DNA from 3 places in the Paenibacillus provencensis genome. Region 1 is predicted to be linked to each of the others. Evidence: riboswitches for the same ligand, from Rfam matches in the RefSeq annotation. Region 1 holds a riboswitch; each other region holds the start of a gene.
What was found. A riboswitch is a leader RNA that binds a small molecule or an ion and turns the genes downstream of it on or off. The one in region 1 is predicted to bind cyclic di-AMP.
Positions count from the first base shown of each region.

Region 1 (3,284 bases):
ATTCGCCCCCTTATAGTGTTAAACGTGGTAACCATCTTGGTTGGAATTACGCGTTATGTATATGTCAACTTATTATATAATATCATTATGTTTGATATGTATTTTTACATAAAAATCCGATTTTTGTCAATAAAAAACTAAACATCAATATGAAAAGAGGTGACAAACCTTAATTCATGTTAAATATAATAACATATACATGACTTATTATTCTCTTCGGAAAAACTACAGCATAATTTGAAATAAACCCTTTACTTATAGGTTGTAGTTGTGTATAATATATTTTGTTGGCACGAAAATGCTATACAAGATGCGCGGTCGTGGTGGAATGGCAGACACGCTATCTTGAGGGGGTAGTGGGTGTATACCCGTGGAGGTTCGAGTCCTCTCGACCGCATCATAACGAAAGAGCTTGAAGCAATTGCTTCAAGCTCTTTTTTGGTGTGCCCAGTATGGGCTTCAACACGATATGACATAGAAGGTGAACAAAAAGAAGAGAAGTCTCTACTGAGGCTTCTCTTGGGGGATGATGATTTAGTCGATCGATTGTACATATTAGGATTTATGCAGGAATCCTATTTTAACAGCTTGGCGATATCCGCTCCAATCTTGTCCGGTGTCGTTTGTGGGCTGTATCTTTTCACGATATTTCCGTTCTGATCAATAAGAAACTTGGTGAAATTCCACTTAATTGTTTTGGATCCAAGTATACCTGGTGCATTGTTCTTCAAGTGCTTGAACAGCGGATGCGCCTCGTCACCATTCACTTTAATCTTCTCAAACATCGGGAAGCTTACGCCATAGTTCATTTGGCAGAACTCAGCGATTTCCTCATTTGAGCCGGGTTCTTGTTCGGCAAATTGGTTGCTGGGGAAACCGAGAATTTCAAAGGATTGATCATTGAATTTGTCATATAGCTCCTGAAGCCCTTTGTATTGAGGAGTTAATCCACATTTGCTTGCTGTATTTACGATCAAGAGTACTTTTCCTTTGTACTCCTCCATGCTTAATTTCTGACCCTTTAGTGTATTCACTTGATATTGATAAATCGACATGCCTTCATCCATCCCTTCCTAATTATTATGGAATATATAAATGATGCTTGTATAGCCGCTCTTATTCAATCTCTATATATATATATTGATAACAATTTAATTTTAAGCAATATATGAAGAAAGTCAAACATGGCTTAGAAAATGAATGAATATATTGTTGATGCCCAACTTGGTTATTTGAATTAAGCGAGAAATCGAGATAAACTTAGAACAGATTAGCTAAATGCACAGTGGTGAATGTTTTATTCTTATTCTATCCCAAAACAGCCCTAGATCGTCAAAATGAACTACTGCAGGAGCTTTACATCGATTTTCTACGGGTGTATGATTCATATCGTAAATCTTGAGCAAATGAAAACCTTATATTAGAGTAGTTTCTCATTGCTATGATAGCTTAATTTCTGCCTAATCTGGCGGAGAGCGGGGGAACCAAAGTTAGCAGAGTGCTTGATTCGGTGTGAGAGCCGAATGAAACACGCTTGCATGGGGTGAATTCTGAACCGAGGATTCATGTGGGAATCTCCATATGGAATCATCAGGAACAGATAGGACGACTCTCACCGTCCGAATCCGACAGCTAACCTCGTAAGCTGTACAGAGCTAAACTAAAGATGTGGAAGATACGCAAGGTTCTTCCTTCACTTCTTTACAGTGATTATTCTTTAGTTATCTTCTGTACGAACGTTTGAGAGAGGAATGATAAATCTTGTGAGCGATCAGCCACAGGGGTTTAGTCCTCTGTGGTTTTTGTTTGTGCGCTGAATTTTTGTCGATAGCAAAAAGCGGGGGACCCAGATGTGGATGCTTCAGATCCATGGGGTGAATTTCATGGCTCTTGCCATGAATAGGGCAATCTCTCTTGTCCGAATCCGACAGCTAACCTCGTAAGCGTAAAAAAGGGAGAGGCAGCAAGCCGCGTAGCATCTTATAACAGGTCATGTTTTGCCATGTTCTGATATAAAGGTGGGAGAGCACCGGGCATGCCTTTGATCTGTCGGTGTTCTTTTTTTGTTGTCTTTTTCTAAAACAGGGAGGATATTATTGTGATGAGTGATGAAGTTATTTTAGTTACGGCGCCGAATGAAGCCGCCAGAAATTTTATTCGATTATTAATGTACAAGAAGCTCTCTTTTGCTGTCCTGACAAATAGTGCGCAGGAAGAGAAGCAGGTCAAACGACTTGGAGTAGAGCACATTATACGTATGGATACTGCGTTTGCAAGTAAATGGCTGCTGCCTAATGCAACGGTAGGGCGTATTTTTATTTTTGAGAACAGCTTGAATCTGACCTGTCGGTTCTTGCAAATATGCAGACCATGGACACGTAAACCGATTACGATTATTACACAGCTGAATCATCCTCGCGGAGTATACCGCGGTATGGGTGCAGACCACGTTATTTTTACAATCAAGGGCGAAGTTGGATTCTTGCTAAATGGCGAACGGGCTGCCGTTAATTAATTGATCTGTACGTACACAGCAATAGAAGCAGGAGACTGCAGCTTGCAGCTAGTGTAGGTGCTTACGATACAGTTTGCGTAATTAGATATAGGGTTGATATACTGGAGTTAAAGAAAACATAGCATGTGAGACTCGTGATATAACCATGGGTCTCTTTTTCTATATTTACAGATGGAAAGGTTGAGAATGGCAATATGGGGAAATTTGATCATGTGAAATGGCTCTTTTTTGATATAGGAGATACTCTCGTAAATGAATGGGTTCCCGTTGATCACATTATCGGTCAATTTGTAAAGGAAGCAAATGGACTTGGGTATAACATCACGATGGAGGATGTTCGCAGTAAATTTATTCAGAGCTATTCGAATTATATAGCTTCTCCCATGCAATACGCGATTTCAGAGCTCGTGCCTTCCGAGGAAGACAGAGAGTATATCAAGTCAAGGCTCAAGTTTCAAAAGGAGCTGGAAGAGCCGTATGCTGAAGCTAGGGCCGTTCTCAAACAGCTGGGTGAGCGCTACAGGATCGGTATCATTGCCAATCAAAGTCCGGGTACGGAAGAGCGGATGGTGAAATATGGACTCCGTTCTTATGTGGATGTTATCGCTTGCTCGGCCGAACAGGGATTGTCCAAACCGGATATGCGCTTATATCAGTATGCTTTGAAAACAGCTGGAGCAGAGCCCAATGAATCCATCATGATTGGTGATCGAATTGACAATGACATTATCCCAGCCAAGTCACTTGGGATGCTTACAATTCGAATTAT
Region 1 is NZ_JBHTKX010000001.1:2,772,382-2,775,665, reverse strand. It holds tRNA gene ACFQ3J_RS13430 (tRNA-Leu) at 315-397, shown strand; gene ACFQ3J_RS13425 (glutathione peroxidase) at 576-1,055, opposite strand; cyclic di-AMP (ydaO/yuaA leader) riboswitch at 1,437-1,662, shown strand; cyclic di-AMP (ydaO/yuaA leader) riboswitch at 1,802-1,961, shown strand; gene ACFQ3J_RS13420 (hypothetical protein) at 2,102-2,515, shown strand; gene ACFQ3J_RS13415 (HAD family hydrolase) at 2,710-3,284, shown strand, end outside.

Region 2 (3,284 bases), on a different contig from region 1:
ACATTAGTCAACCCGATGACGATTAATGAACTGTATACGTAAGCTACAACGATAGCTAGCGAAATTAACGTCATCATTCCTGGGTTCTTTTGTTTTAGTTCCCGATATGCACCAACTAGAAAAGGCCTACCTCCATAAAAGAAGACAAAGGAAGACAGTAGAAACAGCAGGACAGTGTCATATGGGAAACGCCAATTTACACCAATTGACATCTGAATCATGGGCGATAAAGCTATGATAGGAATGGTGATAATTAGTGAAATACAAAAGCGTCTCTTAAAATCATCTACATGATGACCGGCATGCTTATCCCCACTATGATGGTGCTCGGCACCATGCTTCTCACTTTCGTGCCCTTGCGTATGATTGTTCAGTGATTGATGTTTCACGCTTTTTTTGGGGTCATTATACATTGAATTCACCTCGTCATAGGATCTTTAGTGTGAAGTAATAGATAAGAAAGTAGGACTACATCACGTAGTATTTTTACCCATTAAGACTAAATTAAACATGTACAATGTATTTAGTTTAGATTTTTATTTGCATTCTTTTCACGAGGATACAATAAAGGAATTTTATAGGAGATGGAAAGATGCGATAAAATGCAAACTAATTTTAACTAAAATTATGTAATTTGTGTTCAATAACAAGACCAATATCTTATATTTTTATTAAGCTTTCTTCACAAATTCTACATAAATTTGGGTTATATAATATTCAATCCTACAAAAGGTTTCAAGTCCTAGTAAAGCAATGAGAAGATTTGGTTTCCGGATATTTTAAAACAGTTTGAAAGGTGATGATTGACACTAAAACATAAATCTTGGATTTTGTTCATGAACAATACCAAAATGTATTTGAAGAATACTGACCTTGTATGGTGGATCGATGGCAGGCATGCAAGGTAAACGAATAGCGTTTATGCACGAGAGACCGTGCCGATATTTATTATGAAGTATGTGCAGATGTGGTGAGGCTTGTTGAGGTAAAAACAAACTGAATAATCAACAATGTAATCTTTCTAAAATGAATGGAGGTTTGTATTGTTGAATGCACCTTTCCTTCCTTTATAGTAGAGTGAGTTAACTGATTCTGCATTTTGTAATCTGTCTCTTAGAGTTTTTTCATGGAAATTGAAATTAAATTAGTTACAAAATTGTTATTTATATATAATCAACAACTATAAAAAGAATGTGGAATTTTTCATTTCATTTTTCTAGATATTGCAGCGATTTGAATGAAAATTGTCATGAAATGAAATAAAAGATGGATTTGAAGGATGTGATTGACAACATATACGAAAATGTACTACATTATGTAGGGTTACAAAAAATTAATTTTTTTGCCTAGTTTCATTTTTGAAAACGGGGGATTCATTCTGAGTGAATTATTCTTGACTGGAAAGGATAAAGGGACCTTCTACCGAACTCTTAACTAACTCTTAACTAACTCCGTAGGCATCCGAAGGGAGAATATGTGTTTGAAGAAATTCATGATATCGTTAATTGGTTCTGCTTTAATTTTATCTGCCGGTGCGACCAATGCATTTGCTGATGATCAATCCAAATTGCGTTCAGAAGTAAGTCAAGTTGTAGGTACCCAGTACAAGTGGGGGGGGACTTCAGTTTCAAGTGGATTTGATTGTTCGGGATTTATATTATACATTTTTGATAAATTCAATTTGAATCTGCCTCGTACCTCAAATGCCCAAGCAAAAACTGGTACCCCGGTATCAAAGAATAATCTAAAACCTGGTGACTTGGTATTCTTTAATACAAGTGGTGCTGGTATATCACATGCGGGGATATATATCGGGAGTGGGCAATTTGCTCATTCTTCCAGCAGTAAAGGTGTAAGAATTAGTAGACTAACTGAGAAATATTACAAGGATCGATACGTTACAGCAAGACGTACCATCTCTAAACAAAGTTATACAAAAATGGTCAGTGTATTGCACTAATACGATTTGTAATTAAACAAGCCCAGGTAATTATGATATGATCCCCTCATAGTAGACAGAAAAAAGCAAGCACATTACTCTGTCTATTATGGGGGGATTTATTATGGGGGAAATTAGAAAAACGTATGATATAGCGTTCAAGAAAAAAGCGGTGGATTTATACTTGAAAGATGGCATGGGCTACAAAACGGTTGCAAAAGAGCTAGGAATCGATCACTCTTTGGTACGCCGTTGGGTGGAGCATTTTAAAATTGAAGGAATAACAGGGCTTAAAGAAAAATGTGGATTAGCAAAAGGTCCTGGTAAAGGTAGACCACGAACAAGAACTGAAGATCCTGAGACTAAAATAAAACGGCTTGAAGCTGAAAATGAATTGCTAAAAAAGCTCTTAAAGATGTGAAAGGTGGAATGGATTTAGTACCTTGTAACAAAAAGTTTGCTGTGATTGAGGAGTTGACCAAAAACGGATATAGCGTCCTCCTTCTTTGTCGACTCGCTCAAGTCTCGAGGAGTGGATATTACCGATGGATAAAAAGGCAAAAGTTCACCTCACCTAAGCAACTTGAGAATAGACAGATTAAAAAGAAGATAGCGGAATGCTATAAAGAGGTACGAGGAATTTACGGATATCGACGGGTCAGAGTATGGATTAAAAAGAAATACGGACTACGAGTAAATCACAAACGAATCCAACGATTGATGAACGGGATGGGGATTCAAGCGGTCGTCCGCAAGAAAAAACTTTATTATGGGAAACGAGAAGCCTATGTGATCTCGAGTAATCTTCTAAACAGAGAATTTAGAGCTTCAAAACCAAATGAGAAATGGGTCACCGACATTACCTATTTAATATTCAACGGGCAGAGACTATACTTATCAGCTATTAAAGACTTGTATAACAACGAAATTATCTCCTATCAGATCAGTCGAAGAAATGATCTCAAGCTTGTGATGGATACCCTCACAAAGGCAAGAAAAAAACAAAAAGTTGAAGGAATTCTCCTACATAGTGACCAAGGGTTCCAGTATACCTCTCGCCAATATAACCAACGTCTTAAAAGATACGGGATGATTGCCAGTATGTCGAGAAAAGGGAATTGTTGGGATAACGCATGTATGGAGAACTTTTTTAGTCATTTTAAATCGGAGTGTTTTAATCTATACACTTTTCGTACTAGTAAGGAAGTAGAGCATGCCGTCCAACGGTACATCCATTTCTACAACCACCAACGTTTTCAACAGAAACTAAACAACCTAAGCCCGTATGAATATCGGACTCAGGTTGCTTAATGATGCTTTTAAATTACTGTCTACTTGACAGGGG
Region 2 is NZ_JBHTKX010000004.1:127,907-131,190, reverse strand. It holds gene ACFQ3J_RS21205 (copper-translocating P-type ATPase) at 1-413, opposite strand, end outside; cyclic di-AMP (ydaO/yuaA leader) riboswitch at 1,334-1,476, shown strand; gene ACFQ3J_RS21200 (C40 family peptidase) at 1,481-1,960, shown strand; gene ACFQ3J_RS21195 (transposase) at 2,064-2,360, shown strand; gene ACFQ3J_RS21190 (IS3 family transposase) at 2,369-3,250, shown strand.
Region 2: linked by a shared signal. The riboswitch ahead of ACFQ3J_RS21200 (C40 family peptidase) and the one ahead of ACFQ3J_RS13420 (hypothetical protein) in region 1 are both predicted to bind cyclic di-AMP.

Region 3 (3,284 bases), 870 kb from region 1:
GCTTCATGCATCCGGATGGATGTGGACAACGGATGGGTCACAGGGATGCATGGAGAAGGTGGACATCCTAATATCTATTTGGGTGCATTTATTGTGGAGAAGCAGCTATTCTTGAAATTAATAGAACACTGTATTGCTCATGGCCAGAACCATTTCTTTCGAGATGGAATTCAGAACAACCTGGCCAATCTCAAGATCGCTGCTTATGCTTATAACGGATATCATGCCGTGATTAACTCCGTAGACAGCTATTATCGCATTAGTCTGGAACTGCTTCAGCAAGAACAATACAACCAGCTGTTTAAATATCATGAGGTGCATACCAAGATTAAGTATGAACCGCCAACTCGTTATTTAGAGCATGCAGAAGTCAATAATTCCTTGATTGCGAACGGATGCGTTATTGGAGGAACCGTGGAGAACAGCATCATTTTCAGAGGAGTTAAAATACATAGCGGGGCGCAAATACGCAACTCGATTATTATGCAGAAATGCGTAATTGAGGAGAATGCGGTGCTTGAGAACGTGATATTGGATAAGGATGTACACTTATCTGTGGATCGCAAGCTGATCGGTGATGTTAAGAAGCCTTATGTGATTGCGAAGAGCAGCCAAATCTAAACGCTATGCTCCATGCGGGCTGAGCAGGCGTACACAGCAGAAGGTCCAGGAATCATTCCTGGACCTTCTATCATGGCTATACGCTTATGTTGTTTGAGAAATAATAGATCGGGTAATGTAATTATAATCCAGCTCTTTTAGCAGAGGCCGGGCTAAGCATTCTTTTGGCGCCGTAATACTTGGAGCTCCAATAGCCTTTGTTAATAGGTGTAATAGCAATCCCTTTGGAAGAAGTAGCGGAGACAAATTGGTTATTGCCAAGATAGATTCCTACATGTGAAACACCGGATCCACTAGTATTAAAGAAGACGAGATCTCCCTTTACAAGCTCAGATTTCTTGATAGCCTGTCCTTTATGAAATTGCTGTTTGGAGCTATGAGGCAGATTTACGCCAAGCTGCTTATATACATAACGAGTAAATCCAGAGCAATCAAACCCAGAAAGGGTCGAACCGCCATATTGGTATGGTATGCCTACCGTATTGTTAACTGTTTTGGATAGAATGGAAGCCGATGCTTCTGTGACTCCTGCGGAGAATAATAGAGCGAACCCTAATGCCGCAGCTGTTAGTGTCTTTTTCAAAGTAAATAATACTCCTTCCAATGCCTGCGAGGTTAGCTAAGGATTCGGTTGAAGGTTCCCTATGATCACTTCATATTGATCAATTCACCCATAAAATGGTCGGGTCCCCCGCTTCTTGGTGCTAGAATTCGGCAGTTATCAGTCATTCACCTAAAGATTTCGACAACGAAGTGACATTAATAATTACGAAATTGTTACTTTATCTATTCTTGGATTTTATCACTCACTGGTATATTTATCAACTCTCTTTTCCGAAGTTTGGCATAGTTTTTTCGTTTTTATGTAAAATAACGGTTTAAACACTCGTTAATCCGTAGGTATAAGAAATGTAGAATGGATCATTTGTTCATAAATTTCTAACAAACTTGTAATTAGTTTCTGTCGAACTGAGTAGAATGAAGATTTTGCATAAATCCTAAGAATTAAAAATCCCTCCCTCTCTTCCTAAGAAGGAAGAGAGAGAGGGATTCTTATATCATGAAATATCTATTCCTATTCATCATGCTGCTCGATTACGATGATGTATTCATTCGAATTGACTTCCAGTGTATATTCCTCATTCTCAAACAAATAAGTGAATAATGCAGTGACATACCCTTTTAACAAATCGGATGGTAAGAGTCCGTCGATCTTCACACGAACGATATATTCAATTTCAGCATACTCTCCCGGCTCAAGAACACCGATGAAGAGTATCCCATTTATTAAATCTTGTGTATAGAAGACCCTCGTCGTCCCATCTTGTAAGCGCAAGTGACCTGATATAAGCTCGGTACCCGGTGGGGTGAGGCCTCTCAGCGATAGAGCTGCAGCTAGATTTCCAGTATTGCGAATTAAGATCTGAATGGTCACCTCGTCACCCCGTTCAACCCGGGCAGGGTATGAGGTAAGCACCGCCTGAATAACAGGAGCAAGAAATAATACCTGGACCTCTGCTTCCTCTCGGAGCGAGACCGTTCTGCTATCTGACAGTCGATACGTAAACTGAAGGGATGCTTGATTCATCAAATTCATCTGAGATATCCGGGAATATGGTGTAAAGGATATAAGGGCTCGATACGTGATGACGGTTCTAGAACGTGGAAACAAAGTGCCCAGCCGTATACCGATCACAGGATTTGCATTTTGAACTTCAACCCCGTTAATTCGAACAGAATGATCCTGGAAGATAAGACCTTGTGGAAAATTCATATAGTAAACAGCCTCAATCGGAAGATCTCCTTCATTCAGTATCGTAGCGGTAAACTGAGCAGCTCCTCCATAGGTGACTTGCTCAGGCATTACCGTTACGATCATGTTCACAACAGGATCAACCGGTGACAGCACAACTTCATTGGAACCAGTCTGAACAAGCACCCCGTCAGAGGTGTAAGATACGAGTACTTCACTGGATAAGGGACTACTAATGCTCAGCACACGTACCTGGTATGTCAGCTGTATAACCTCCCCAGGGTTAATGACCGGAAGTATAAAGCCTTGAACAGGATCTAGACCCGGAGAGATGATACCGTTAAGCACCACACTCCCCGGCACAAAGCTCATCCCTGCAGAGAGCAATACGCTTAATCTCGCATTGACCACTGGTACAGTGCCCGTATTTTGAATCGTTATTGTAAATGTAATGACATCTCCAACAAAGGTTTGCATAGTGTTTGCTCGCTGAGATATGATGAGCTGCGCATTCGCAAGTGAGATTCGTACACCGTTTGAAGTAATATCCCTCCTAATTATTCGACCATCCAACGTTTGAAAAGTATACGCTGCGCTTGCCACATTGTAGAGCTCGTTAGAAGGCGGGAGGCTCGTGACGATTGTCTGAAAACGGATATTCGTGGCAGACTTGCTGGCAACGATGCCTATATTTAGACCTGAGGTTATGTCTGCCCCCGGAAGAGGCTGCCCATTTATAAGGACGCTGTTAGCAATAAATTGCAGGTTCTCCGGGATCGCATCCCGCACAATCACCTCTGCATCTGCATTTCCAGTGTTAGAAATATTCAGCTCATAAGTGATGATGCTGCCCAGTCCTGCTTGCGTTACCGAAGCCGATTTCTCGAGTGTAATTACCGGGCCCGTTAGT
Region 3 is NZ_JBHTKX010000001.1:1,898,089-1,901,372, reverse strand. It holds gene glgD (glucose-1-phosphate adenylyltransferase subunit GlgD) at 1-621, shown strand, start outside; gene ACFQ3J_RS09105 (C40 family peptidase) at 743-1,204, opposite strand; cyclic di-AMP (ydaO/yuaA leader) riboswitch at 1,211-1,348, opposite strand; gene ACFQ3J_RS09100 (DUF11 domain-containing protein) at 1,697-3,284, opposite strand, start outside.
Region 3: linked by a shared signal. The riboswitch ahead of ACFQ3J_RS09105 (C40 family peptidase) and the one ahead of ACFQ3J_RS13420 (hypothetical protein) in region 1 are both predicted to bind cyclic di-AMP.